2 regions of the Trinickia sp. genome follow, and region 1 is predicted to be linked to the other one. Evidence: predicted binding sites of a transcription regulator. Region 1 holds the regulator's gene; the other holds the start of a gene.

The links. Region 1 encodes NrdR, which represses ribonucleotide reductase genes. Its sites were predicted from a motif close to CACNANATNTNGTG; they were not measured.
Region 2: a site for NrdR is predicted at 4,054-4,067, ahead of ACO1XS_RS11585 (ribonucleoside triphosphate reductase). Genes of this name have one in related genera too.

Annotation. Positions count from the first base shown of each region.
Region 1 is NZ_JBMRBK010000020.1:74,320-83,131, forward strand. It holds gene ACO1XS_RS03760 (PilW family protein) at 1-614, opposite strand, end outside; gene ACO1XS_RS03765 (type IV pilus modification PilV family protein) at 644-1,093, opposite strand; gene ACO1XS_RS03770 (GspH/FimT family pseudopilin) at 1,090-1,677, opposite strand; gene nrdR (transcriptional regulator NrdR) at 1,839-2,318, opposite strand; gene glyA (serine hydroxymethyltransferase) at 2,325-3,572, opposite strand; ZMP/ZTP riboswitch at 3,744-3,843, opposite strand; gene ACO1XS_RS03785 (SDR family NAD(P)-dependent oxidoreductase) at 4,146-4,892, shown strand; gene ybgC (tol-pal system-associated acyl-CoA thioesterase) at 5,018-5,488, shown strand; gene tolQ (protein TolQ) at 5,647-6,324, shown strand; gene tolR (protein TolR) at 6,335-6,784, shown strand; gene tolA (cell envelope integrity protein TolA) at 6,781-7,779, shown strand; gene tolB (Tol-Pal system beta propeller repeat protein TolB) at 7,889-8,812, shown strand, end outside.
Region 2 is NZ_JBMRBK010000041.1:90,089-98,900, forward strand. It holds gene ACO1XS_RS11565 (NAD(P)H-dependent flavin oxidoreductase) at 1-922, shown strand, start outside; gene ACO1XS_RS11570 (putative zinc-binding protein) at 919-1,344, shown strand; gene ACO1XS_RS11575 (anaerobic ribonucleoside-triphosphate reductase activating protein) at 1,318-2,052, opposite strand; gene nrdD (anaerobic ribonucleoside-triphosphate reductase) at 2,054-2,236, opposite strand; gene ACO1XS_RS11585 (ribonucleoside triphosphate reductase) at 2,239-4,038, opposite strand; partial or broken gene ACO1XS_RS11590 (DUF2249 domain-containing protein) at 4,286-4,528, opposite strand; gene ACO1XS_RS11595 (hypothetical protein) at 4,525-5,652, opposite strand; gene ACO1XS_RS11600 (metal-sulfur cluster assembly factor) at 5,658-5,996, opposite strand; gene ACO1XS_RS11605 (nitric-oxide reductase large subunit) at 6,093-8,381, opposite strand; gene ACO1XS_RS11610 (DJ-1/PfpI family protein) at 8,772-8,812, opposite strand, start outside.

The DNA of each region.
Region 1 (8,812 bases):
GCGTCGGCACGAACGGCTCGGGCGGCCCCGCGTATCCAATACCTGAAAGCCAGCCGTTCGACACCCGCAACAGCCGGTTGCCGGGCAAGACCGCCGTTGCCTTCGCAATAAAGCTCGGGGGTGCCGCCATCCCGCGATGTCCCCACGAAAAAGCGATTGGAGACGACGACCGGCTCTCCGGCTCGCCCGATACCCTGCCCCAGGCAATCCGTCGTTTGCCCCGCCTCGGTGGGCCACGTCGCCACGGCATCGTCGACATAGCGGATAACGATGCCGTCGGAGCCGCTCGCATCGCGCTCGCAACGAAGCCCGCCCGCCGTTTCGACCGGATGTCCCGACGTACAGCCGAATAGTCCCGGCGCGATATCTCCCGACAGCGCCGGCAACCCTGGCGGCACAAACCCCGCCATCTGGATCTGCTCGCTCATCAGCAACAGGGATGTCATACCGGCCTCGCGCATCAGCGCCGTATCGGCAGACGCGGCATAAAACTGACGCACCGTATGGTAGAGCGATGCGATCATCGCCACGACGAAGAGCCCCAATGCCGTTGCAACCATCAACTCGATGAGCGTATGCCCGCGGCTGCGCCCTCCCACTGAGCCGCGCCTCATCGATTTCGCCCCGCGCGAAGCGCCCGGCCTCATGGCGTCGCCCCCAGAAACAGAGGCGCTACGCTGCAAGAAAGCTCGGGGGCGGCGAACTCGGGCGGACATCCATCGAAACGTGTCGGGCGCGCTCGCCCAAGCGCGTGCCCACCCGCTTGCGAACTCGCCCAGCGCACCGCGACGAATGCGGCACCGCCACCTGCATCGCGTACGACGATGTCGCCACGCGGCAATGCCTGCATGGCCTGGGCACGCCAGTACTCCATCCCACCCGCCGCCGCGGATCGTTCGCGCAGCGCATCGGCGGCAGAAGCCGCAATCAGCGATGCCACCTCGCGCTGCGCAGAACTCTTTTCGGTACGCACGGCCACGAGCTGGCTCGAGATCGTGCCAACAAGAGACAACGCGGCGATGCCCAGTGCGATCGCAACTTCAAGCAGCGAGCCTCCAGTTTGCCGGCCCGGGATTCGCGGCGAGGCATTCATGCGTGCCGCCCGCACTCGGCGCTCACCCTCGCCCTGCCGCCGGCAGCGATCGAAACGCAGCGCCTCGCGGCTTGCGCAGACGCACCATGACGAGCGCCTGTCGGCGCGATCTCGAAGCTGCGAAACCCGCCGATCACCTGCCCGGCTGGCGGGCGAAACCGGATCGCATGCGCGGCGCCGCGGATCCGCACGCCGGGCGCCGGAACATGCGTGCGCAATACCCGCTGTCCGTAACCGGTTTCAAGCGCGACGACCCAACCCGTCGCCCAATCGACGGGAACACGGTCCCGGCCGAAGTCATATCCGCCGTTATGGACGCATCGTCCATAACCATCAGTGCGGCAAATCACGACCGGCAAACCGATACGAACCGCTTCGCTGCGCGCGTACGACATGCTCGCCAGCAATATGCGCATGCTCGCTTCGACGCGCTGGCGTTGCTGCCAGGTGGCAAACGACGGTATCGCCAGCGTCGCGAGCAACAGCATCACGGCGCAGACGATCAGCGTTTCGACGAATGTGAATCCGCGCGCGTGCCGCGCACGTCGGCGCTCAATGCCTGCCCCGCTTGCACCGAACCGCATTCCCAGCTCCGTTGTCCGTTGTTCGATTCGATCAATCTAGCGGACGTGCACGTACAGCACCATCGTCCGTTCGGCCGAGTGGCGAGCAGGTATCGACGCGCCGACAATGGCGCGTCACGTCAATATGCAAGGGAAGGAAAACGATGAAACGACGAGACCGATCAACGCTTGCGCGACGGTTTGGCGGGAGCGGCGCGACGAAACTCTTCGATGACGTCCTCGAATTCGGATACATCCTCGAAGCGCCGGTAGACCGATGCAAAGCGAACGTAAGCGATGGTATCGAGCTGACGCAGCTCGTTCATCACGAGCTCGCCAAGGCGCTCGCTGCGCACTTCGCGTTCGCCGCTGCCCAGCAATTGATACTCGATGCGGGCAACCGCCGCGTCGATCGCGTCCGCCGCAACGGGGCGCTTTCTAAGCGCCAGTTGCATGCTCGCGACGATCTTGCGGCGATCGAATTCGGTGCGGCTGCCATTCTTTTTCACCACCGCCGGCAACATGAGCTCGACTCGCTCGTACGTCGTGAAACGCTTGTCGCAGGCCGGACACCGGCGGGGGCGCCGAATCGCGGCGCCGTCCTCGGATACGCGCGAATCGACGACCTGGGTATCCTCGTGCCGGCAAAAGGGGCAGCGCATGGTGGCTCAGCGATAAACCGGGAAGCGCTTGGTGAGTTCGGCAACCTGCGCGCGCACGCGCTCGATCGTCCCCGCGTCTTCCGGGTTCTCGAGCACGTCGGCAATCAGATTCCCCACTTGCTCCGCTTCTTGCGCACCGAAGCCACGCGTCGTCATGGCGGGCGAACCGAGGCGGATCCCGCTCGTGACGAACGGCTTTTCCGGATCGTTCGGAATCGCGTTCTTGTTGACGGTGATATGCGCCGCGCCCAGCGCGGCTTCGGCCGCCTTGCCGGTGATGTTCTTCGCGCGCAGGTCGACCAGCATCACGTGGCTTTCCGTACGGCCCGACACGATGCGCAAGCCGCGCTTGACGAGCGTCTCGGCCAGCACGCGCGCATTATCGACCACGCGCTGCTGGTAGGCCTTGAACTCAGGCGAGAGCGCCTCCTTGAATGCGACAGCCTTCGCGGCGATCACATGCATGAGCGGGCCGCCCTGAATGCCGGGGAAGATGGCCGAATTGATCTGCTTCTCGTATTCGGCCTTCATCAGGATCACGCCGCCGCGCGGGCCGCGCAGGCTCTTGTGGGTCGTCGTCGTGACGAAATCGGCATGGGGAACCGGATTGGGATACACACCGGCGGCGATGAGCCCCGCATAGTGCGCCATATCCACCATCAAATACGCGCCGACCGATTTCGCGATCTTCGCGAGGCGCTCGAAGTCGATCTTCAGCGCGAACGCCGATGCGCCCGCAACGATCAGCTTCGGCTTGTGCTCCTCGGCAAGCTTGGCCGCGGCGTCGTAGTCGATGTCTTCCGCCTCGTTCAAGCCGTAGCTGACCACATTGAACCATTTGCCGGACATGTTGACCGGCGAGCCATGCGTCAGGTGACCGCCTTCGGCGAGGCTCATGCCCATGATCGTATCGCCCGGCTTGAGCATCGCGAAAAAGACACCCTGATTCGCCTGCGAGCCGGAGTTCGGCTGCACGTTCGCGGCCTCGGCGCCGAAGATCGCCTTCACGCGCTCGATGGCCAGCCGCTCGACGATGTCGACGTATTCGCAGCCACCGTAATAGCGCTTGCCCGGATAGCCTTCGGCGTATTTGTTGGTGAGCTGCGAGCCCTGGGCGGCCATCACGGCCGGGCTCGTGTAGTTTTCCGATGCGATCAGTTCGATGTGTTCTTCCTGACGGCGGTTTTCCTGTTCGATCGCTTGCCAGATCTCGGGATCGATGGCGGCAATGGTGCTTTGGGCTCTGTCAAACATACGGATTCCGTTGAAGGTTTACAGGTTGGCCGAAATGCGCGGAATGCATACGAACGTACGCTTGCACTGGATGGCGGAGGGGCCGGCACTGGCGTGGCGGAAAATTCGAATGATCGAAGCTCCGTTGCACCCGCGGGGCAACCGCCGCTGCGCAAGCGAACGCGCGCGGTTTTCGGCTGCCCAGGCGAACGGCAAAACGGCACCTTGCGCTTCACGGTGGGTCGCTCCACCTTGACCCCGGAGGGTGCTATCGCCAGTTACGCAAGGGTTGAGCGCGTTAGTGTACTGGCAGCGCAACCAATAGGCAATTGGCCGGCCACAGTGCCAGCACGGCCGCATCGCGGCGGGCTTGCGCGTACCGCTTACCGCGCCAACCCGCCCGCGAAAGGTACCCGGAGCCCTCGGCGCGCGCCCGCCACTCCACCGAAAGCATTTCGAAAGAATTGGAAGCCTTCATACCGCGACCGGGATACGGCGGGTATCATCGGCCCGTTCCGTTTTTCGCCTTCGGTAGTTCTTGCTTATGCCGGCAAGGCCATGAGGCCTGCCGGGTTCGACCAGCCAGGAGCAGCAATGATCGTTTTAGTCACGGGCGCATCCGCCGGCTTCGGCGCCGCCATCGCTCGCAGTTTCGTCAATGGCGGCCACCGCGTGATCGCCACCGCTCGCCGCCTCGATCGCCTGGAGGCGCTCGCCGAGGAGCTTGGACCGGCACTTTTGCCGCTCGAGCTCGACGTGTGCGACCGCGCCGCCGTACAAGCGTTGCCGGGGCGGCTGCCCGAGGCGTTCGCGTCCGTGGACGTGCTCGTCAACAATGCGGGGCTCGCCCTTGGACTGGAACCCGCACAGCGGGCCGATCTCGACGATTGGTCCCGGATGATCGAGACGAACTGCACCGGCCTCGCCGCCGTCACGCATGCTCTGCTGCCAGGAATGGTCGAGCGCAATCGCGGCCATATATTCAACCTCGGCTCGACGGCGGGCAGCTACCCGTATTCGGGCGGCAACGTCTACGGGGCAACGAAGGCTTTCGTGCACCAGTTCAGCCTGAATCTGCGCGCCGACCTCTCGGGTACGGCCGTACGCGTCACCTGCGTGGAGCCGGGGCTCTGCGGCGGCACGGAGTTTTCGAACGTGCGTTTCAAGGGAGACGACACCAAGGCAGCCGGCCTCTACCGCGGTGTAACGCCGCTTTCGCCGCAAGACATCGCCGATTCGATCTACTGGATCGCCACGCTGCCCGCCCACATGAACGTCAATACGATCGAGCTGATGCCGGTGGCGCAATCGTTCGCGGGCTTGTCGATCCATCGTGGCTGAAACCGCTCGGCAACGCCCGCGCTCCGAGCGCGTAGGCATGGCCGGACGACCGTATCCGGTGCCCTGCGTCCCGCGCTCGACATGTAATTTCGAGATGGTCGTACGGGTTCCGGTAAAATGCGCCCATGAATATGCCTAGCAGTCGCCCAGCAACGGGCCGCGGCTTTTTATGGCCGCTGCGCGTGTATTACGAAGATACGGATGCGGGCGGCATCGTCTTTTACGCGAACTACCTTAAGTTCTTCGAGCGCGCGAGAACCGAATGGCTCCGCGCGTGCGGCATCGAACAAGGCCGCCTCGACCGGGAGATCGGGATCGTCTTCGTCGTACGCGGCACGGCGCTCGACTATCGAGCGCCCGCGCGTCTGGACGATCTGCTGACGATCGAGAGCCACATCGAGCGGCTTGGTCGCGCGAGTGTCGATTTCGTGCAACACGCGTGGTGCGACGATCGCCTGCTTGCCACCGGCGAGATTCGCGTCGCCTGCGTCGAGCGCGCCACGTTCAAACCCGCGCCCATTCCACCCGACGTGCTCGCAGCGCTGCGGCGAGGCCCCGGCGTCGTGCACGCCGGAATGTCAACGGCCGATGCATGAACACCGTTGAGAGTTCGTCAGTGGCCTTGTATTGTCCGCATCGTTACCCATTGGAGCCCGGCTGCGCGTGCCGCCGAGCTTTCAGGTTGCCGACTGGGACCGCTTCGGCGGCTTACCGCCCGTGACGGCCGCCCTTCGGATGCAAAAGCAAAATATCTATGAACAACGCACAAGATCTGTCGATTATTTCTCTTGTCCTCAACGCGAGCGTCCTCGCGCAGGCCGTCATGGGGCTCTTGCTGCTGCTGTCCCTGATGTCCTGGACGTTTATCTTCCGCAAGTGGTTTGCCATTCGGCGCGCCCGCGCGCAAACTGAACAGTTCGAACGCGACTTCTGGTCGGGCGGCGATCTGCAAGCGCTCTATCAGAGCGCGGCAAACAACCGCCATACGATCGGCGCGCTCGAGAGAATTTTCGAATCGGGCATGCGTGAATTCTTGAAAGGCAAGGAAAAGCGCCTGAACGATCCCGGCGCAATCCTGGATGGCGCGAGGCGTGCCATGCGCGCAGCGTTTCAGCGTGAAATGGACGCACTCGAAGCCAATCTCGCGTTCTTGGCATCGGTCGGCTCGGTGAGCCCATATATCGGCTTGTTCGGTACCGTATGGGGGATCATGAACGCCTTCCGCGGTCTCGCGAACGTGCAACAGGCAACGCTCGCAAACGTCGCGCCGGGGATCGCCGAGGCGCTGACGGCGACGGCGATCGGCCTTTTCGCCGCTATCCCGGCCGTGGTGGCATACAACCGTTACGCGCACGACATCGATCGCCTCGCGATCCGCTTCGAAACGTTCATCGAAGAATTCTCGAATATCTTGCAGCGCCAGGCGCATTAAGGAGCACGCGATGGCCGGCTCGACCAATCGTTCGTCCATGCGCGGCAGCCGCTCCCGCCGCGCGATGTCTGACATCAACGTCGTCCCTTACATCGACGTGATGCTCGTGCTGCTCGTGATCTTCATGGTCACGGCGCCGCTCGTCGCACCGTCGATCGTCAATCTGCCCACGGTGGGCGGTGCCGCACCGCAACAACAAACACCGCCCGTCGTGGTGAATATCGGCGCGGACGGCAAGATGAGCGTTCGTTACAAGGACGACGCGGGCGCGACGCAACAGGAACAGATGACCCGTGCGGAGCTGACCGGCTTCGTGACCGAGCGCGAAACCTCGCACCCCGATCAGCCGGTGGTCATTGCCGCTGACAAGACGGTCAAGTACGAAGCCGTGATGCAGGTCATGTCGGATTTGAAGGCGCGCGGCGTCAAGCGCGTTGGGCTGCTCGTTAAATCGCAATGAAACCCGGCAAGTCGGATTCTTTCCCCCCGCAACCGCCCCGCGAACGCGGGACGACGCGCGCGTTCACGCTCGCGCTCTTGATGCACGTGTTGCTCGGGTTGTTCCTCTATCACGGCATTCATTGGCAAAACAGCACGCCTGCGGGGGCTGAAGCCGAGTTGTGGACCGATATTCCGCAGCAGCAGACGCCGCCCCCGCCGGCCCCGCCCGTGCGTGTAGCGCCGCCTGCTCCGCCGGTCCCGGACGAGCAGGCCGACATCGCGCTGCAGCAGAAAAAACGCCAGCAGCAGGAAGCCGCCGCGCGAGCGGCGTTGCTCGAGCAGCAGGAACGTCAGCGGCAACTCGCCGAGCAAGAGGCACAGGCGAAACGGCAGCGCGAGCTCCAGCAGCAGGCCGAGCTGGCCGCGCAAAAGGCCGCGGCCGACAAACTCAAAAAGCAGCAGGCAGAGAAGCTTCGCCAGCAGCAATTGGCCGAGCAGCAAAAGCAGGAGCAACAAAAGCAACAGAAGGAAGAGGAACTCAAGCAGCAGCAGCTCGACGCGCAAAAGAAGGCGGAGGCCGAGAAAGCGGCGAAGGCCAAGGCCCTGGCGCAGCAGCAGGCGAAACAAAAACAGCAGCTCGACCAGGAGCGCCGCGCGCGGCTCGCGCAGTTGCAAGGCCTCGCCGGTGAAAGCTCGAGCGGCAACGGGCTCGCCAAGGGCGGCACCGGAACGGGCTCGGGCGGCACAGCCGCCTCGCCCGGATACGCGGACAAAGTGCGCAGGCGCGTGGCGCCGAACGTTCATTGGCCGCCGGACAACTCGCTCGAAACCCTGATCGCCGTGCGTTGCGCGCCGACGGGCACCCTGCTGTCGGCAACGATCCAGCACAGCAGCGGCAACCCGGCATTCGACGACGCCGCACTGCGTGCGGTACGGGAGTCCGATCCAATGCCGCTCGATACCAATGGGCAGGCGCCGGCGAGCTTTTCCATCAAGGTAAGGCCACCGCAATAACGAACGCCGCGGGGTGGCAAAGTCGGTGCGATGGACCGGAAGCGGGAACGAAAGATGCACTCGACGGTCTCTTTGCAGTTGTGACAACTTGTTTTTTGGGATTTCTCGCATGAGTTTGATGACGAAGCTAGGCTTGAAGACATGGGTGGCGTCGTGCCTGATCGCTGCATGTGGTGCCGCGAACGCGGAGCTGACCGTCGTCGTGACGGGCACCGGTTCGGCGCAACTTCCGATCGCAACGGCGAATTTCGCGAATGAAACCAGCGCACCGCAGCAGATCAGCGCGATCGTGCGCGAGGATCTGAAACGCAGCGGCAAGTTCACGAATATCGATGCGGGCAGCGCCCCCGTCTCCGAGACCGATTCGGTCGATCTTGGCGGTTGGAAGGCAAAAGGCGCCGATGCGTTCGTCGCGGGCAGCGTGACGCGCGCCGCGAACGGCACGTATGAAGTGCGTTTCAAGCTGTACGACACGGCCAAGCAGCAAAACCTCGGCGGCCTGTCGCTGACCACCCCGGAAAGCGGTCTGCGCATGACTGCGCACAAGATCGCCGATTACATCTATCAGAAGCTGCTCGGCACGCGCGGCGTCTTTGCGACGCGGCTTTCCTATGTCGTCAAGAGCGGCAACCGCTACTTGTTGCAGGTCTCGGATTCCGACGGTCAAGACGTGCATGTCGCGCTGTCGAGCCCTGAACCGATCATCTCGCCGGCGTGGTCGCCTGACGGCACGAAGGTGGCCTACGTATCGTTCGAAAAGCGCAAGCCGATCGTGTATGTCCACGATTTGCCGACGGGCAGGCGCGTCATCATCTCGGACCAGAAGGGCAACAACAGTGCGCCCGCGTGGTCGCCGGACGGCCGCACGCTGGCGGTCGCGCTCTCGCGAACCGGCAACACGCAGATCTTCGCAGTCAACGCGGACGGCAGCGGCTTGCGGCGCCTTTCGCAGAGCGGCTCGATCGATACCGAACCGGCCTACTCGCCCGATGGGCAATGGATCTACTTCACGAGCGACCGAGGCGGCCAGCCG
Region 2 (8,812 bases), on a different contig from region 1:
GGTGTCGGCGTATGCGCAATATGTGCGGCGCGCGTGCGAAAGCGGAGCCCATGCCGTCGTCGTCGGCGCGGGATTGCCGCTCGATTTGCCCGAGCTTACGGTGGATTTTCCGGATGTCGCGCTGATACCGATCTTGTCGGATGCGCGCGGCATCGGGCTCTTGCTGAAGAAATGGATGCGCAAGCAGCGCTTGCCCGATGCCATCGTGATCGAAAACCCGCGGTATGCGGCAGGGCATCTTGGCGCGCCCTCACTCGACAGCGTCACAAACCCGCATTTCGCGTATCGCGAAGTCATCGAAGGCACGCTCGCGCTGTTCAAGGACCTCGGGCTCGAGCGCGAGAAGATTCCGCTCATTGCCGCGGGCGGCATCCATACGCACGAGCAGATGCGCGAGATCGTGTCGCTCGGCGCGACAGCCGTTCAGCTCGGTACGCCGTTCGCGGTGAGCAAGGAGGGCGATGCGCATCCGAACTTCAAGAAAGTGCTCGCCGAAGCCCCGCTCGATGAGATCGTGACGTTCATGAGCGTCGCCGGGTTGCCCGCGCGTGCCGTGCTGACGCCGTGGCTTGCCGAGTACCTGGAAAAGGAAGCGAAGCTGCAGCGCGTCGCCAAGCCGCGCAAGTGTACGGTCGGCTTCGATTGCCTGCAGCAATGCGGCCTGCGCGATGGCATCGCGAAACACGGGCAATTTTGCATCGATAAGCGGCTCGCCTATGCGCTCGCCGGCGACGTCAAGCGCGGGCTTTTCTTTCGCGGCTCCGAGCCGCTGCCGTTCGGCAGTCGGATTCGTCCCGCGCGCGAGCTCATCGAGTACATGTTGACGGGGCGCAGCCCTGCCGACGATCCCGCGGACCCCGCGGATAACGTTGCTCTTCCTGTCACGAGGCGGCTTGACGCTGGATTGCCGATTCCACTATGACGAATGATCGTTTCCCACCGAGCGGCGAACGCCGCGTGCTACCGCTCGTTTATTCGTGCTCGGGCTGTTCGAGCGCGGCGCAAATGGCGAACTACGTAGCCGTACAACTGGATCGGCGCGGTGCGGCCGAGATGTCGTGTATCGCCGGTGTCGGAGGCGATGTGCCGGCGCTACTGAAGCTCGCGCACTCGGGCAGGCCCATCATCGCCATAGACGGATGTCCGCTTGCGTGCGTAAAGCACTCTCTCGGGCGGCATGAGCTTGCGGCGGACGAATATGTGCAATTGGCCGAGCACGGCGTGCGCAAGCGGTTTCACGCCGACTTCGATATGCAGCAGGCCGACGAAGTGGTGAACGAAGTCGAAGGGCTCGCCCGCGAATTGCGGGAGCGCGCATCAGCCTCGTCTGACGTCGAAGGATAGAAACCGTCCGCGCATTTCGTCGAGTACGCTTTCGCTCGGATAGCCCGCCAGCGAGACGGCGTTCAGCTGCGCGTCGCGCGAACCCTGCTTTCGAAAAAGTTGCAGGGCGTACTTTTTCACGCCCAGATTCGCAAGCGTGCGCGCCAGAACGAGCAGGTCCGTCTCCGACAGCAACGCCGGGTGCGCCGTCGTGCGGCATTCGTAATCGACATCGCTGGCCAGTAATGCTTCGAGGCTGCGTCTGGCGGACGTTCCGCTATCGCGCACGCGCGTCACGCGTTCGTAGTCGGTGAATGGCGCCTTGATGTCGAGCCCCACCCAATCGAGCAAAGGCAGCAGCTGCGCGAATCGGCGCGGATGCGTGCCCGCGCTGTGCAGCCCGACTTTGAAGCCGAGCGCACGGACATCGCCGATCGCAGGGCCAAGCGCCGGGTCCGCGGTGGGCTCGCCTCCGCTGAATACGACAGCATCGATCAGACCGGTCCTGCGCGCCAGCAAGCGCATGACGTCGGTCCAGGGTACCGCGCCTGCCCGAGTGCGCGGTTGCAAATGCGTGTTGTGACAATAGCCGCAGCGCCATGGGCATCCTTGCACGAAGACGACGGCCGCGAGCGCACCCGGAAAATCCGTGGCAGTAAACGGCGCCACGCCGCCGACCTTGATGGGCCGCAGCGACGCGGCCGCGCAAACGACCGGCGTGCTCGGGATGTTACGTTGCAAGAGAAACCTCCTCGGTGAAATAGGTGCGCTCGTAGAATTCGCCTTTCTTGCCCGTATTGAACGAAGAAACGGGCCGGTGGTACCCCATGACGCGCGTCCAGATCTCGCACGGTTGGCGTTCTTCGTCGCGAAGCTCGACGGGGCCGGCGTGTGTCGCGTGATTGTGATTCATGTTCAAGGCTCCATTGGTTCAGGGGTTGCGGGTCGATTGCATTTGCGATGAAGCAGCGCCTCGTCGCATTTGGGACAGAACTCGTGGCGGCCCGGCAAATAGCCGTGCTTGGGGCAAATCGAGAACGTTGGCGTGACGGTGATGTACGGGAGCGAGAAGCGGCTCAGCGTACGCTTGACGAGTTCGCGGCAGGCGTCGGCCGACGACAGCGGCTCCGTCATATAAAGATGCAGGACCGTGCCGCCCGTGTATTTGCGCTGCAAGTCGTCCTGATGCTCGAGCGCCTCGAACGGATCTTCGGTAAAGCCGACCGGCAACTGCGACGAGTTCGTGTAGTACGGCATGTCGGCGGTGCCTGCTTGCAGGATGCCGGGATAGCGTTTGCGGTCTTCCCTGGCGAAGCGGTATGTCGTACCCTCGGCCGGCGTGGCCTCGAGGTTGTACATATGCCCGGTCTCTTCCTGGAACGCGAGCATCTTCGCGCGGACCCGATCGAGCAGGCGGACAGCGAAGGTATGTCCCCAGTCGGTCGTCAGATCGTGCGCGTCGGCCGAGAAGTTGCGGATCATCTCGTTGATGCCGTTGACCCCGAGCGTGGAGAAGTGATTGCGCAGCGTGCCGAGGTAACGCTTCGTGTACGGAAAGAGGCCGTTATCCATCAGTTGCTGAATCACGCGTCGTTTGATTTCCAAACTCTCCTTGCCGAGTTCGAGCAACGCGTCGACGCGAGCCATGAGCGCACCTTCGTTGCAGGCATAAAGATGGCCGAGCCGCGCGCAGTTCAATGTCACGACGCCGATCGATCCGGTCTGCTCGGCCGAGCCGAACAGGCCGTTGCCGCGCTTGAGCAACTCGCGCAGATCGAGCTGCAGCCGGCAACACATCGACCGGATCATGTTCGGTTTCAATTCCGAGTTGATGAAGTTCTGAAAATACGGCAGGCCGTAGCGCGCGGTCATCTCGAACAATCGCGTGGCGTTCGGACTGTCCCAATCGAAGTCGGCCGTGATGTTGTAAGTCGGAATCGGAAACGTGAAGACGCGTCCTTTCGCGTCGCCCGCTTGCATCACTTCGATGTAGGCACGATTGATCATGTCCATCTCGGCCTGCAGATCGCCGTAGCGGAAGTCCATTTCCTTCCCGCCGACGACCGGCACTTGCTCGCGTAGATCTTCGGGGCACACCCAATCGAACGTGAGATTCGTGAACGGCGTTTGCGTGCCCCAGCGCGACGGCACGTTCAGGTTGTAGATGAGTTCCTGAACGTATTGGCGCACTTCCTCGTAGCTCAACCGATCCTTGCGCACGAACGGCGCCATGTAGGTGTCGAACGAGCTGAACGCTTGGGCGCCGGCCCATTCGTTTTGCTGCGTGCCCAGAAAGTTGACGATTTGCCCGACTGCGCTCGACATGTGTTTGGGCGGTGCCGCTTCCACCTTGCCGGGCACCCCGTTGAGCCCCTCGGTGAGCAGCGTGCGCAGCGACCAACCCGCGCAATAGCCCGAAAGCATGTCGAGGTCATGGATGTGCAAGTCGGCGTCGCGATGGGCCTGGCCGACGGCGGGCGGATAGACGTGGCTCAGCCAGTAGTTCGCGACGAGCTTGCCCGAGATGTTGAGGATCAGGCCGCCGAGCGAATAGCCTTGATTTGCGTTGGCATTGACGCGCCAATCGCGGCGTTCGAGATACTCCTCGATGGCGGAGGCCACGTCGACTTGCGGTTTGGCATGCCGTTGCGCCTGCGCGGCGTGTGCGTGGCGGCCGGCTTGAAGAAGGTGAGCGGGTATCGGTCCGTGGTCCATGTGAGCCTCGATGAGCACAATATATTGTGATGTTGCTCATCGTATGCACTACATATAGCGTGGTCAACGCCGCTCGCCTACATTCTTGCGTCTACTTGACCTGCGTTAAGTTATGAGCCGGCCGCGAGCATGGCGCGCGGCCGATTGCCCTTCGCCATTAGCCGCTGCAACCGCACGCGCCGGTTCCACCGCCTGCGCATCCGGCAGCCGACGCTTGCGCGGGCGCCGCGCTTTCGTTCGGCGCGAGCCTGATGCCGAAGTCGATCACGACACGCTCCGGTGTGCGCTCCACGTATTCGATGTGGACCTGATCGCCGTACCGCTGTTGCATTTGATTCAGCAGCGGCAGAGGATCATGGTCGTTGATGAAGCGCATGGTCTCCCCATGGTCGAGCGTTTCGAGCGCCCCGAAAATGGCGGCGTGGCGCAAGCGCTTCGCAATGCCGCGCACATCGAAGGCATAGGTCGTATTGGGATTGGCATTGGTCATTGCGGACTCCTGAGTGGAAGTGACATCGACGAGAACATGACGACGATGAACAGTGCCAGCGCCGCGGCGTTGCCGATTGCGCCGGCGCGGTGTAGCACAAATGCCTGCGCGAGCGCGCCGCCGATGCGCAGGGCGAGCGCCGCATGCAACGCAGCGAGCGGCAGATAGAAGAGAGGGCGATAACGCACGCGCAGCCGTGTGAGCGCCGGCAGGACGATCGGTGCGTGCCCGAGCGCCATCGACATGACGAAGCCGAGCGTGAGCGCATGCAGCGCCGCGTCGTGCCACGGATGCCCGGCGTCCCATGAACCGAACAAGCCGAGCACCCCGCTCAATGCGAGCCAGCCATAGCCCGACAACAGACAGACGGCAATAAAACGCGTGAGTCCGCGCTGACGCACGGTAACGCGCGCGACGTCATGGCGGGTCAGCCATAGTGCCAGTGCGACCAGCGCTGCGGAGAATGCGCGCAACGCGGGCTCCGGCGCATACGGCGAGGCACCGGCTGAGAGGAAGATGACGACGGCGATGGCGACGAACGTCACCCGCGCGCGCGGTGGGGTTCGCCGCATGCGCGTGAGCTCGAGTCTTTCGGCCGCGATCGTCAAGACGAGAAACGCCAGCCAATTCGGCACGGCCTGCAGCGGTGCCTGAGTCGCGAGCCACATAACGTTGCCTGCCCACCAACTCGACACGCCGAGCGCGAGCACGAAAAGATGCAATGCCGGCTGCCGGCGAAGCAACCCGGCCATGCTCGCAAGCGCGGCCGTCGCCGCGATGACCAGAAGAGCCTGGGCCCAGGCGGGCGGCGCGCCGGCCAGCAGCACGAGGCCCGCGGCGGCTGCGCACGCGGGGGCACAGAGGTGCTGGCCTGCCCGGAGCGCGACCGCGCGCTCGAGACTGACGACTGCGCCGAAGAAGACGGGCAGGACGAGCACACCGTGCCAAGCAGCGCTCGACAGCGCGTGGGGAGGCAGGGCGATGCCGAAGCGAGCGAGACCGGCTGCAATGCCGCATACGAACGCGACAGCGATGGAGCCTGCGAACGCGAGCCGCACGCCCGTTTGCGCGGCGCGCCTCCACGATGCGCGGGCGCCGGTTTCGGCTGTACGGGCAGGCGACATATGCTTCAATCGTCGCTCCAACCTAGCGTATCGCGAGCGGCGTCGCTCATCATCTCGGGCTGCCACGGCGGCTCCCAGACGAGATCGATGTCGACGATCGTGCCCACCTGCAACGCGGCATCGATGACCGCGTGCACGTCGTCGAGAATCGACTGCCCCATCGGGCAGGCGGGCGAAGTCATGGTGATCGCGATGCGCCAGCCTTCGGTACGCTGCTCGATGTCGTAAACGAGCCCGAGATCGACGATGTTCACGCCGATCTCCGGATCGATCACGTGCTGCAGCGCCTCGCGAATCTGCTCGCGCGCCGACGGGGCGCTGGTAGGGATCGGTAAGGGCTCCATAGTCGTTCTCCGCGGGGCTTTATTGAGCGTGGGACGGTTGGGCGGCCGGACGCGAGCATCCGGCCGTCAGGGCGTGGGGCGCGTGCCCGCGTCGTCTCAGACGCGATGGGCCGCGCGTTCGACGGCTGCCTCGGCCGGATGTGCGGGCCGCACGCGGCGCAGCAGACGCAGCGCGAACCAGCCCAAATAGAGCACGCCGGCAGCGAAGACGATGTCGCCCGGGACGCGGATCCACACGAGCGCCTGCATGATCGGTGCGTGCACGATCTCGGGTGAGCGCGCATACCAGAGCCCCTTGCTGACGCTGGCCCACGCCTCGTAGATGCCCGAGGGCAGGATGGAGAGGAACACCATCATGAACAGGCCGATGTTGAGCATCCAGAATGCCGGCTTGAGCAGCGTGTCGTCCCACGCTTCGCGGGGCGACAGGCCGCGCAGGCAGAACAGCATGAGCCCGATACCCAGCATCCCATAGACGCCGAACAGGGCAGCATGGCCGTGCGCGGGCGTCATGTTGAGCCCCTGTACGTAGTAGAGCGAAATCGGCGGGTTGATCGAGAATCCGAGCAGCCCGGCGCCTACGGTGTTCCATACGCCCACGGCGACGAAGCACAGGATCGCCCACTTGTACGTTTGGACCCACGGTGCGGCCTGCGTCTTGCGATAGGTTTGCCACCCTTCGAGGCCGATGAGCGCGAGCGGTACGACTTCGAAGGCCGAGAACACCGAGCCCACCGCGATGACGGCCGTCGATGCGCCGGTGAAGTACAGGTGGTGCAAGGTGCCCAGAATGCCGCCGAACAGGAATACGATCGTCTCGAGCACGATGGCGCGGTTGGCCGTTTCGATGCGGATGAGGCCCAGTCTGGAGAAGATCAGCGCGATGACGGCGGTTGCGAACACTTCGAAGAAGCCTTCGACCCACAGGTGCACGAGCCACCATCTCCAGTACTCGATCATCGAGTAATGCGTGTGTTGGCCCCAGGCGAGCGAAGTCGAATAAAAGGCACCGATGCAAGCCGCCGACAGGAACACCATGCCGATGAGTCCGCGCCCGTTCGTTTCGCGGTTCTTCAGCGCGGGCATCAATGCACGTCCCATCAGCACGAGCCAGAACAGCAGGCCGACGAACAGCAGGATCTGCCAGACGCGGCCCATGCTCGTGTAGGCGAGCCCCTGATTGCCGATCCAGAAGCTGTAATCGGTGCCGCGATGCTGTAGCGTGCCGAGCCAGCCGCAGACGGTCGACCCCACTACGATCACGAGCAGCGCGTAAAACAGCACGTCGACGCCGAGCTTTTGCAGCTTCGGTTCGTGCCCTGAGAGCAGCGGAGAGATGTATAAGCCCGTTGCAAGCCAGGCGGTGGCGATCCAAAGCACGCCGAACTGTGTATGGATGGTGCGGCTCGCGACCCATGGCAATACGTTTGCAAGCGGCAGCCCGAAGAAGCTGTGGCCTTCCACCGCATAGTGGGCGGTGATCGCGCCCATGCCGACTTGCGTCAACAGCAAGCCGATGACGACATAGAAGTATTTCTTCGTTGCCTTCATCGACGGCGTGGGTTTGACGTTGAAGAGCGGATCCTTGGCGGGGGCCGCCAAAGACGCTTCGCCTTCGTTATGTGCCGAGTGGTACCAGATCATGCCGGCGATGCCCGCGAGCAGCAGGATCACACTGGCGACGGACCACATGCCGTTGGCAACGGTCGGGTTGTTGTCGACGAGCGGCTCGTGTGGCCAATTGTTCGTGTAGGTGATTCCCGTTTGTCCGGGGCGATCGGTGGTGGCCGACCAGGCCGACCAGAAGAAGAACGAGGCAAGCGCCGCCCGATCGTCGGCACGTCTGACGGAAGCGGCATTCATCGCGTATTGATCGCGTAGCGCATCGAGCGACGGGTCGTCGCCGAACAACGCTTCGTAGTGCGCCGCGACGTCGCGCACGGCGCTCGCGCGCTCGTTGCTCAGCGTGAGGCGGCCCGTCGAAGCGTCGTAGCGATTCGCGCGCATTTCGCGCTTCAGGCGTGCGTCGAGCGTTCCCTGCCGATCGTCCGTCAGCGCGGCATAGGGTTGCTCGAACTGCAGCTTAGCCCAGTTCTCGCGCAACTGCAGCGCTTCGCGATGGAGCCAGTCGGCCGACCAGTCGGGCGCCACGTAGCTGCCGTGGCCCCAGACGGTGCCGAGTTGCTGTCCTCCGGCCGCGAGCCATACTTGCTGGCCGCGCTTGATTTGATCGCCGGTGAACAGCACTTGACCGCTCTGATCGACAACCGCGCTCGGAATCGGCGGGGCGGCCAGATAGATCTCTTTTCCGAGCCAAAGCAAGGCGGCGAACGATAGCAGGCAGACCAGGCCCAACCATCTCCATAAGCGTCGTGTCGATTGCATATCCTCTCTCCTGGAGGGTGAAGTGCAGGGATGCCATTGCCTGCGGGTCGATCCGTTTGCAGTGGCTGAAAGATGTATTCGAAATACATGTTAACGGGCATCATAGAGTCGCCTTTTGATCTAGGTAAAGGTTCGTGTCGGTCGGTAAGCGGGTGGTCTGCACGTTCGCCATCCGGGAACGTCGATGTTTGCGGGGGTGCGCGGGGTGTCGCGTTATTTCGCCGCAGGTACCGGTGTGCAGGCGATGAAGTGGCCTGGAGCGGGCCGCGTCCGGGCGCTGGAACGCGTCGTTTTGGAGGGGAGGCTGGAGTGTGAGCAAAGCCCCCGTTGTCGGGGGCTCAATGTCGGTGTCGCCCGTGGAACGCCGGGCGCTGTGAACGCCGAGTGGGTTTACAGCTCGATACGCGTGCCCAGCAAAACGAGGAACTGCC